Regions from separate parts of the Clostridium gelidum genome, predicted to be linked through region 2. Evidence: riboswitches for the same ligand, from Rfam matches in the RefSeq annotation. Region 2 holds a riboswitch; the other holds the start of a gene.
What was found. Region 2 has a riboswitch for lysine ahead of lysA (diaminopimelate decarboxylase). Riboswitches for the same ligand answer to the same signal wherever they lie in the genome.

Region 1 (6,098 bases), 1.9 Mb from region 2:
TTTTTCGTGAATTATTTAGAGTGCTTTCAGAGGGATGTGCCCAATTTGGATTTCAACTTTATGTAGTAATTATAGAAATAATTATTGCCATTTTAATAGGATTAGTAAGATCTCTTACAATGATATATGCATCTATATCAATTGGACATTTATTTAGTAAACACAGAATACTTTCAGCATTTGGTGCATTTATAGTCTTAAACTTGATTACAGCTGCAATTTCATCTGCTGTAGGAATGGCTTTTTCATTTTCAAATTTCAATATTGTGTTTGATAATATTGAATCATTTTACAATATTCACATGTTTCTATTATTTGCTATATTATTTGATTTAGTATTCTTCATAGCTTACTTTATAATAACTAATTATATATTAAAAAATAAATTAAATTTAGAATAATAAAACATTAAAGGAAGAGGCAATAAGTATACTTATTGCCTCTTCCTTTATCATTTTATTTTAATGTTCCATAAATCTAGCTAAAAATTCGCGTGTACGCTTATTTTTAGGATTATTGAAGATAACATCTGGAATATCATCTTCTACAATAACCCCATTTTCCATGAATACAGTTCTAGTAGATACATCTCTTGCAAAAGCCATTTCATGAGTAACTATAATCATAGTCATACCTTCTTTAGCAAGTGCACGCATAACCTCTAAAACTTCTCCTACCATTTCAGGATCTAAAGCACTAGTTGGTTCATCAAATAAAAGCACTTCTGGTTCCATTGCAAGTGCACGAGCAATAGCAACACGTTGTTTTTGTCCTCCTGAAAGTTGATGTGGCTTAGCATTAATGTAAGGTGCCATCCCTACTTTTTTTAAATATCTCATAGAAATATCTTTAGCATATTCTTTATCTTTTTTTAGAACTTTAATAACTCCAATCATACAATTTTCAATCACTGTCATATTATTAAACAGATTAAATTGTTGAAATACCATGCCAACTTTTGCCCTGTAGCTTGTTATTTCTTTGCGTTTATTTAGTATATTCTCTTTATTGTGTAGTACCTCGCCTGAAGTAGGAGTTTCTAACATATTTATACATCTAAGAAGAGTTGATTTTCCCGATCCTGATGCACCAATAATACAAACTACATCTCCTTGCTTTATATTAAAATCAATATCTTTTAATACTTGGTTATTCCCAAAAGTCTTTCCTAAATGGCAAATTTCCAATATAGAACCATCAATATTCATTTTTGCAGCAGCTTCCATTTTATTTTCACACCTTCACTTTTATAATTTAGGCATATGAAAGAAAATAACTAGCATTTTGACTTGTTATTTTTTTAATATGCTTATCTGTTTTCAGTTATATCTCCTGACATATAGTCATTATTCTCCAATTTATAACTGTCAGGCCCATCCATTTTATTTTCTATAAAACGTAATAATCTAGAAATTATAAGATTTATAACAAAATAAATCATACAGATAATAAAAAACACTTCAAAATATTTATAATAAGCTCCAGATGCTGATTTACCTACAAAGAATAATTCTGTTACAGATATTACATTTAATACAGATGTATCCTTAATATTGATAATTAGATTATTACCTATCTGAGGCATTATGTTTCGTAATGTTTGCGGAAGCACTATATATATCATTGTTTGAAAATGTGTCATTCCAATTGCCTTTGCTCCTTCTGTTTGCCCTGAATCAACAGATAAAATCCCTCCACGTACAGTTTCTGCCATATAAGCACCTGTATTAATTGAAACAACTATTAATCCTGCTGCTAATGGAGATAAATCAATTGCAAATGCTTCCATAGCACCATAGAATATAACCATAGCTTGCACAATCATAGGGGTTCCCCTAAAAAATTCAACATAAGCAGATAAAATCATTTTTGAGCATTTTAATAGAACTTTATGGATTATATTTGCTTCTGAATCTATTTCTATAGTTTTTACTATACCTACTAAAAATCCTATAATACATCCAACTATTGTACCAACTATTGCAATTAAAAGTGTATAAAATGCTCCTTGTATAAATAGATTTCCATAATGTTGTAAAATAAACCATACCCATTGAAAAAATCCAACTGGCGCATTTGATGTCATATCTTTTCCACCTCACAAAAAATATATTTTAATCACTGCAAAGACAATATACTAGTATACTGACTTTTTTATTGTGCCTTAAAATAAGGAGGTTTATAATACAAACCTCCTTATTACTATTTTGATAATGGTTGCACTTTAATAGCCTCTTCCATCATCTTATTACGATCTTCTTCTGAAATTTCTGAAATTGCTTTATTAATCTTATCAGTTAATTCTTTATTTCCTTTTTTAAGAGCAATACCAATATTTACATCTTCATCAGAAGCCTTAAATCCCTTATCTCCTTCAGGATTTATCATAACTAAATCTGGATTTGAATGAACTGCTGCCATAGCTGTTGGTTTATCCATTGTAACAACATTTACTTTACCAGATGAAAGTGCAACTATTAAAGAAGGTACAGTATCCATAGCTGGTTTAATATTAGCATCTGGAATTTGCTTTAACATATCATACCAAACTGTACTTAACTGAGACGAGCAAATAGCGCCCTTTAAATCAGCAACACTTTTAGCATTCTCATAAGGAGTCCCCTTCTTAGTAAGTGCTACTATACTAGCTTTGTAATATGGATCTGAAAAATCTACACTTTGCATACGCTCTTTTGTAATACTCATTTGTGCAATTGCAACATCAATTTTTCCAGAAGTTACACCTGGAATTAATCCATCAAAGTCCATTTTATGTACTTCTAGTTTATATCCAATTTTATCTGCAACCTTTTGAGCAATCATTAAATCATACCCGTTTGCATATTCATTGCCACCATTAATCTGAATTGCATTGTTTGAATTATCAGTTTGCGTCCAATTAAATGGTGCAGATGCCCCTTCTGTGCCTACGCGTAACACTTTATCATCCCCTCCGCTTTTTGAACCACAACCACTTAATACACCAATAGTTGCAACACATAAAGCCACTGCAATTATGTTTTTTAATCTTTTCATAACTTAGTCCCCCTTAAATTCTTATTGCTAAAAAAATAAGCCAACTTTCCTTACTAAAGTTGACGCCATTGTCAATAACAATTATTTATATACTGAATTATACCCTCAGCATATATTATTGTCAATTACAAAACTTTTCATTTGTTTTATAAACGTTTTATCATTTCTTTTTTTAAATTATTGATAATTCCCCAACAAAACAGCACCTATATTAAGAGTATAAATATATCAAATTTTAATTTTTAATATAAAATATTAAAAATATTGACTTATTTTTAATTTTATTAGATAATTAGATATAATTTAATAGGTAGATAACTAAGATAGAGGCGCGAAATTTAAGAGTAATATTATGGATTTAAGCATAACCAATTAATATGAAAGGAACTTTCGCCGAAGTAAATAATAAATTGCTTTAATATTATTTACTGGTTTTATGTAAAATATGCATATAACTGTCACAATTCAATTTGTGGAGAGCTATTTTCAATGGAAATATATGCGATTTTTTATATTATTTCAATATGCAACTTCGTATTTATGTCATGAATATGCTTTCATGGCATTTTTTTATTGTGTAAATCTTTATTCATTATCTTAGTTGCTTGCTTATGTATTCTAATATCATAAGGAGAGTAAACGCAATGGATGAACAAAACAACGAATTAAAAAGAGGTTTAAAAGCAAGACACTTAAACATGATAGCTTTAGGTGGTTCAATTGGTACAGGTATATTTCTTGCAATGGGTGATACCCTAAATCAAGCTGGACCTGGAGGTGCATTAGTAGCTTATACATTAGTAGGTATTATGGTGTACTTTTTAATAACTAGTTTGGGGGAAATGGCAACTTATATGCCAATCTCTGGTTCTTTCAGTACATATGCTAATAAATTTATTGATCCAGCTCTTGGATTTGCTCTTGGTTGGAATTATTGGTATAACTGGGCTATAACAATAGCAGCTGAAATGGTTGCAGGTTCTTTAATTATGAAGTATTGGTTCCCTAACGTGAATGGATTCTTCTGGAGTATAATATTTTTAATAATAATAGTAGGTTTAAATGTCTTATCTTCAAAAGCATATGGCGAAACAGAATACTGGTTTGCTGGAATTAAAGTAGTTACAGTTCTTGTATTTTTAGCAATAGGTGTTTTAATGATTTTAGGTATAATGGGTGGGAGCAGTGTAGGATTTCATAACTACTTTATAGCTGATGGACCATTTCATGGAGGTATTAAATCTATATTTGCTATATTTTTAATTGCCGGTTTCTCATTTCAAGGAACTGAACTTATAGGAGTTGCTGCTGGTGAAAGCGAAAATCCCGAAAAAACTATACCAAAAGCTATAAAATCAATATTTTGGAGAATAATAATATTTTACTTAGGTACAATAATTGTCTTAGGTGCTATAATACCATTTACAGAAGCCGGCGTTTCAACAAGTCCATTTACAATGGTATTTGAAAGAGCTGGAATAGCAGGTGCTGCATCATTGATGAATGCAATTATATTAACTTCTGTATTATCTGCTGGTAACTCTGGTATGTATGCATCAAGCAGAATGTTATTTTCAATGGCTAAAGAAGGTATGGCTCCTCAAATGTTTGCTAAAACTAATAAAAGAGGTGTACCTGTAAATGCTGTAATTGCAACTACTATAATTGCTTCAGCTTGCTTTTTAACTGGTATGTTTGCAGAAAGTACAGTTTACGTTTGGCTAATTGCTGCATCTGGTCTTGCTGGATTTATAGCTTGGGTAGGTATAGCATTATGTCACTATAGATTTAGAAAAGCATTTATTTATCAAGGTAAAAATTTAAAAGATTTAAAATACAAAGCTCTATTCTATCCATTTGGACCTATACTAGCATTATTAATGTGTTTAATAATAATAATAGGTCAAGGATACTCATGCATAAAACCTGATGGAATTGATTGGCAAGGTTTAATTGCTTCTTATATAGGAATTCCATTATTCATTGGATTATATGTCGGTTATAAAATTAAACATAAAACTAAAGTTGTTCCTTTAGATGATGTTGATTTAGTTTTCTCTGAAAATAATATATAGATAAAGTACATAAAAAATATATTTTTAGATAATTAAAAATAAGAGTATTAAGAAATGATTTTCTAATCGTCCTTGATACTCTTATTTTAACTATTTTCTATAAATTATTCATTAATTATATAAGGTACAGTTATTATTATTACATTTCTCATTTTCAATATAGATCTTCTTAAAAATACAGATGTTTGATTGTGAAGAACTTGATGCCACCATTTATGTATAATGAATTGAGGCATAACTATTGTAATTACTTCATGTGTTTTTAATTGTTTATGTTTTTCATCTACATAAGAAACTAATTTTTCATTAACATTTCTATAAGGTGCATTTTCAATTATAAGATGTGCAGCAATTTTAAGTGTTGCAAACTTTTCTATTAATTTCTTTGTTTGTTCCTCATCTGTGCTCACATGATAAACTTCTATATTATCGCCAATTGTCAAAGCATAATTTAACGTCTTTATAAAAGATTTATTTATTGTTTGTACTGGTACAATAACATGTTTAGTTATAGCTTCTCTTACAATTAAACCTTCTACTTCTACATCTATCACTAAATTTTCTCTTACTTTAGTATAATGCTTTCTAATTCTTAGCATTGCTGTTACAAGTAGTGGTATACATATAAGTACAATCCATGCTCCATGTGTAAATTTCTCTACTCCTATTATTATACATGTTGCTGCTGTAACAGTTGCTCCTAAACCATTTATAAAAGCCTTATGTTTCCAATTTCCTTCTTTACTTTTTGTCCATTTCTTAAACATTCCAAATTGAGACAATGTAAATGATAAGAAAACACCTACTGCATATAGTGATAATAACAGATGTGTACTACCATTAACCATATATACCAATAATGATGCTGCTAAAAATAATAATACTATACCATTTGAAAAACTTAATCTAGTTCCTCTAGTGCTAAGTTGTCTTGGTACATATCCATCTTTTGCGAGTATTGATAATAACAAAGGTAAATCTGAAAAT
Region 2 (6,098 bases):
TTTACTTTATATGAAGGTCTCCACTTGTAGTAGTAATATTTATAAGTGAACTCTCATCACCAGAAGATAATTGTTTATGAGATGAGTCTAAATCTCCAGAAATTGTGTCATAATTTATTTTGTAGCCTAAATTTTTAGGGATGGATAAGGCTACGGAACCAGAGGCAGTACTTAAAGATGTATTGCTTAGAGAATCTTTAAATTTCAATTCAATATCACCGGAAGATGTGCTACCATTTACAGTTCCTAAAGCGCCACTTCCAATAATGCTTCCAGAAGAAGAGATTAACTTAGTTTCATTTAAGGTTGTTATAGCATTGAAGTTTATAGAGCCACTAGAACTATTTAAGCTTAAATAATTTAGATTTAAGTTAGAAATATTTATTTCACCGCTAGCTGTAGAAAGATTTAAGGTATTCATGGATAAATTAGAGATATTTATATCACCACTGCTTGTAATGATTTTTAAGGTACCTCTGCCATTAAATCCATAAGGGATGCTTATGGTGATATTAGCATTACTTGGAGTATCATAGCTAGTATTAAGAACTAATTTATTGTCATTTTCAGCTTTAAGCAATTCACTAGATATAGTACTATGGCTTTTAATTTGTACTTTCAAATCCTGTCCATCATAATTAACTATTTTAATGCCTTGAGAATTTAAATTAAGATCAATTTCATTAATATTCTCATTAATAGTATAGTCTTTTGATATATAAGAGTCATTAAAATTAAAGTCATTGAAATCAAAGAAAGTGACTTTTAAATTATTAGGGTCTATATTAAGCTCATCGGCATAATCAGAAAGCTTATAACCGCTTTGTACGAGTACAATGCATCCGGAAGCATAGAAGGTAATAGATAAAAGGAGCAATACTAACATGAATATTTTCATATTAGTAGAAATAAACTTCTTTTCCATTAGAATGCACCCCCTTTAGATTTAAGTGATTTAAAAGATTTAACTGATATGTGTATAAAGAACTTGCAAAGATAATAAAATATTAGTGATAAAATAATTGATAATGAAATTGATCCTAATGAAAAGAGAACTATTACTGGATATGGGAAATTAGCAACAAACATTGGTACATTAGGACCTCCAATAAAACTAGTAAATGTTCCGCCAACTAATAAGCCAATGCTACCCAATAAAATACCTATAGCTGCTCCTAAAAGTCCCAAAATGCAACCAATAATTCCAGTTATAACTGGGAAGAATATTATTAAAGCTAAAATTATAATGGAAATTTTTAAAAGTGTATTTACGTTAAATTGTGAGGTCTTATTTTTAGAAATTTGGTCATTAAAATTACTTGAGTTAGAATCTGAACTTCGATTATTATTAAACTTAGAATTATAATTGGAGTAATCATTGTTATCGTTATTAGAATTAAAACCACTTTCATCAGTATAATTAAAATTTGATTCATTTGAATTATCAAGGTTATAAAAATCAGAATTTAAATTAATATCTTTATAAGAATCATTAATTTTAAGAGTATCCAACTTGTTATTAGTTTCAAAGTCATTTTCCTTATTATTATTATTATTGTTTAAGTTATCATTAGTGTTAAAATCATTGAAAATATCAGTGTAAGTATTATCAGTAACTATAGCTGGTTCATCAATAGAATTTGGATAATTGTTTATAGAATTATTATTATCAGAAATTATGTCAGTGATGGAATTCTTATCATTAATAGGAGTAATATCAGCATCACTTGTAAGACATTCTGAATTAATAGGAGTTTTTAAATCTTCATTCCTATATCTATTAACGATTAAATTGGGATCACCTAATTGCCTTAGTATTTCTTGTTCTGTTTTTCCAGAAGCTAATCCAACCCTAAAGTTATTTTCATAATAGGAAATAATATCTTGTAATTTTATTTCGGGAAAGTCTTTTAAACCATCCATTAAAACATTGAAAAATTCATTTTGGTTCATTAAAATATGCCCCCTTTAATTTTTATGGTATATATTGAATAAGCTAGATTTCATGTTTAATGATTATATTTATTAAAAAATATTTCTCGATTAAAAGTATATGGTATGAAAGGGCATAGTACAATATATTAGGACACAGTTTAATATTTTATTAAGGTATTATATGGTAAAATAATAAAGTATTAAGAAATTCTTAAGGTCTGATATAAATAAAAAATGGGAATTGTACAAGCACTGTGAATAAGTATGTGGATAAGTACTGCATGTATGTCTATAAATATGGGGGATTAAGCTAGTAAGTTACAACGATTAGTCATGATGTTGATAACTATATAATGATTGTGGATAAGTTATAAGTAATCTTGCTCTTTGAACTTCTCCAGCGAACAAATGTGAGTCAAGTTTCCTTTGATTTGGGTCCTCAAACTTGGTTAACTCGTGAATATGAGTTAACCTCACTATAAAAGTTATTTTCATAGTGACTGTTTTAAATAAATGTTGTTAAGTGCATTAGATGGAAAGTAATAATTATAAACAATATCCACACTTTTGTGGATAAATACTGTGGATATTGTGGATAAGTTTTAAAGATAAAAATTAACTTTAAGAAAGAATATAAAGGAGTATAATATATTGTATTAATGATTTAAAAAATAACAAAAGTGTTCACAATTAAAGAAAATTATTATATAGTAAAATGTAATTATGAAAGTTTAGTAAGCCAAATTAAACATATTCAAAATAAATAATGAGGAGGGGATAAGAATTATGGTAAGTAAAGAGGCGAAATTTATTCCTCAAATAAAAGGTACACTTAGAAATCATGTGATAGAGGTTCCAGCAGTCATAAGAAATTGTGGCGGAATTACGATTTTTGGAAAAAGAATAAAGTCATTATTATTCAGCACGGATGTTGCATTAATAAGAAATAGTAATGCAGATGCTATTATAGCAGTGTATCCATTTACACCACAACCTCTAATAACACAAGCTCTTATTATGGCAGCAGATGTTCCTGTTTTTTGTGGTGTTGGTGGAGGAATAACGCAAGGTAAAAGGGTTGTGAATTTAGCTATGGATGCTGAGTTTAAAGGTGCTATGGGAGTAGTAGTAAATGCGCCTACAACTAATGAAATTGTTAAAAAAATTAGAGCGACTATAGATATACCAGTTATAGTAACTGTTATTTCAGAAGATGAAGATATTGCTAAAAGAATCGAAGCTGGAGCAACTATATTAAATGTTTCAGGTGGCAAAGAAACAGTTAATATAGTCAGAAATATTAGAAATAGGTTTCCAGAGTTTCCTATAATAGCTACTGGTGGACCAAGTGAAGAGTCAATTTATGATACAATTCAAGCCGGAGCTAATGCCATAACTTTTACACCACCAACTTCAGCAAGTATTATGGGAAGCCTCATGGATAAATATAGAAGTGAATAAAAGATAAGTGAGAATCGCGTGCTCAGTGAACGAATGCGAATCGAGTTTCATTTAATTTAAAAAAAGTGTTGATTTAAGGAAAAAATATGGTATCATATTTTTAATAGTTTAATAATATAATAGTAACTATTATAAGTTTCAAGGAATAGAATTTTAGAATATTACGAGAATATAACATGACCTGGGGTAGAGGTGCTGTAATAAAGAGTAGGTATAAGGAGTCGGTAGGCAATGATTTATACACAAAGGTATTATAGCCGAAGAAATGAATTAATATACGGTAATTTATTTCTGGATATTCATAGAATATGTGAATAACTGTCACGAAAAGTGTTGAGCTACAAGGTGCCTTTTTCAGTTAACAATGAACAGTTAACAGTTAGCAATTTAGAAATAAAGAAGGATGATTTTGTTAGTATATAAATTAAAATCCATATAACAATTCATTTTTGATAAATTGATAATTAATGAAAATATTGAGCATACAAATTAGCATAAGCGACCACTCGTCACAGATATTTTCTGTGGCGTTTATTTTTTTGAAATTTACAATAGACAATTGTCAACTGTAAATTGTACATTGTCAATTGAATTTAATTTGGGGGTTAACGAAATGAAATTATTTGGAACGATGAAAGCACAAGATAATCAATTAGTAATTGGTGGGGTTAGTGCCAAGGATTTAGTAAAGGAATATGGAAGTCCGTTATATGTATTCGATGAAGCTTTAATAAGAGAATACTGCACTGATTATAGAAAGTATTTTAAATGTGAAGAAAATAATAATAGAGTAGCCTTTGCTGGAAAAGCATTTTTGACTATTCAAATGTGCAAATTATTAAAAGAAGAAAATATGTGTTTAGATGTTGTGTCTGGTGGAGAATTATATACTGCGCATATTGCAGGATTTCCACTTGAAAAAGTAATGTTTCATGGAAATAATAAAACTTTAGATGAAATAGAGCTAGGAGTAAAATTAGGCGTAGGAAATTTTGTTGTAGATAATTATTATGAAATTGATGCATTAAATGACATAGCTAAGGAATATAATAAAGTTCAAAATATTTATTTGAGAATAACACCAGGAATCGAAGCACATACACATGATTATATAAAGACAGGACAAATAGATTCAAAATTTGGTTTTGCACCAGTTGAAACTGTTATAGAAGATGCTATTAAGAAGGCTATAAGTTTAGACAATATAAACCTTGCAGGAATACATTGTCATATAGGTTCACAAATTTTTGACTTGGAACCATATGAGGATGCTGTAGAGATAATGTTAGAGCTTGTAAGAAAAACTAAAGAAAATTTTGGCTATTTGATTAAAGAAGTAGATTTCGGTGGTGGCTTTGGGATATATTATACTAGCTCGGATGAACCAAGAACAACTGAAGAATATTGCAAGACAATAATTAATAAAGTTGATGAGGTTTGCATCCGAACTGGTCAAGAAAGACCAATTCTCACAATAGAACCAGGAAGAAGTATTGTAGCTAATGCGGGAATTACTTTATATACTATAGGTGCAGTTAAAGAAATTCCAACTGTCAGGAAATATGTTTCAGTAGATGGTGGGATGACTGACAATATTAGACCAGCTCTTTATAATGCACAATATGAAGGTATTATTGCAAACAGAATTGCAGGTGATTTAGAAGAGACTGTAACTGTAGCAGGGAAATGTTGTGAATCAGGAGATATATTATTAGAAGATATTAAGCTCCCAGAAGTTAAAAGTGGAGATATTTTGGCTATAATGACTACAGGTGCTTATGGTTATTCTATGGCAAGCAATTACAATAGAATACCAAAGCCAGCAGTGGTTATGGTTAAAGATAATGAAGCAAGATTAATCTGTAGAAGAGAATCTTATGAAGATTTATTAAAGAATGATTTAATCTAGAGTCATGTTGTTTTAAAGGTACTATATTTAAAAAATGGGTATTTTAGAAAATTTTACATGTAATAAGGATGATATGCACTAATTTTTAAAATTAGTGCATATTTTAATATCTGTGGAATTATAAAATGTAGATATAATAAAAAGATATAAAAGTTTACAACTTGTAAATATTTAAAACAATAAATTATGGTATACTAAAACAGTATCGAAAAATAAACACCTATAAAAAAAACTCAACCAAGACTTAAAGAGAAACCTAATCATAACATGTTAATGGAATATATAACCATAAAATATAAAACGTGGAGGCAAAGTGGTGTGACAGAAAATGCTAAAAATCAAATGACAGAAGATAAAAAGATTAAAAAGAAGTCAACAATAAAAGAATGGATAATAGATATAGCAGTTGTTGCTGTTGTAGCACTTTTAATTTGGAAGTTTGTGGGTTATGGGGTTTGGATTAAAAGTGGATCTATGATTCCAACCTTAGAAGTTAAAGATAGATTGATTGTAACAAGAGTACATAATGCTGGTAATTTAAAGGAAGGGGATATTGTACTATTTAAAAATGATGAATTTAAAGGTGATATTTTAATAAAAAGATTAATTGGACTTCCCGGAGATAAAATAGAAATTAAAAATGGAGTTGTCTTTAGAAATGGAGAACAGCTTAAAGAGGATTATGTGAAAAATAATGAAAGATATGATGGTACATTTCAAGTACCACAAGGAAAATACTTCTTTTTAGGAGATAATAGAGCAAATTCTGATGATTCAAGACATTGGAAAAAAG

Region 1: it holds a riboswitch for lysine, as region 2 does, so the genes downstream of both, psyc5s11_RS06355 (amino acid permease) here and lysA (diaminopimelate decarboxylase) in region 2, are expected to answer to the same signal.

Annotation. Positions count from the first base shown of each region.
Region 1 is NZ_AP024849.1:1,413,490-1,419,587, reverse strand. It holds gene psyc5s11_RS06375 (ABC transporter permease) at 1-401, shown strand, start outside; gene psyc5s11_RS06370 (amino acid ABC transporter ATP-binding protein) at 462-1,226, opposite strand; gene psyc5s11_RS06365 (amino acid ABC transporter permease) at 1,310-2,086, opposite strand; gene psyc5s11_RS06360 (transporter substrate-binding domain-containing protein) at 2,203-3,036, opposite strand; lysine riboswitch at 3,353-3,527, shown strand; gene psyc5s11_RS06355 (amino acid permease) at 3,681-5,111, shown strand; gene psyc5s11_RS06350 (APC family permease) at 5,216-6,098, opposite strand, start outside.
Region 2 is NZ_AP024849.1:5,586,512-5,592,609, reverse strand. It holds gene psyc5s11_RS25635 (DUF4097 family beta strand repeat-containing protein) at 2-925, opposite strand; gene psyc5s11_RS25630 (DUF1700 domain-containing protein) at 925-1,953, opposite strand; gene psyc5s11_RS25625 (beta/alpha barrel domain-containing protein) at 2,722-3,396, shown strand; lysine riboswitch at 3,576-3,745, shown strand; gene lysA (diaminopimelate decarboxylase) at 4,010-5,305, shown strand; gene lepB (signal peptidase I) at 5,648-6,098, shown strand, end outside.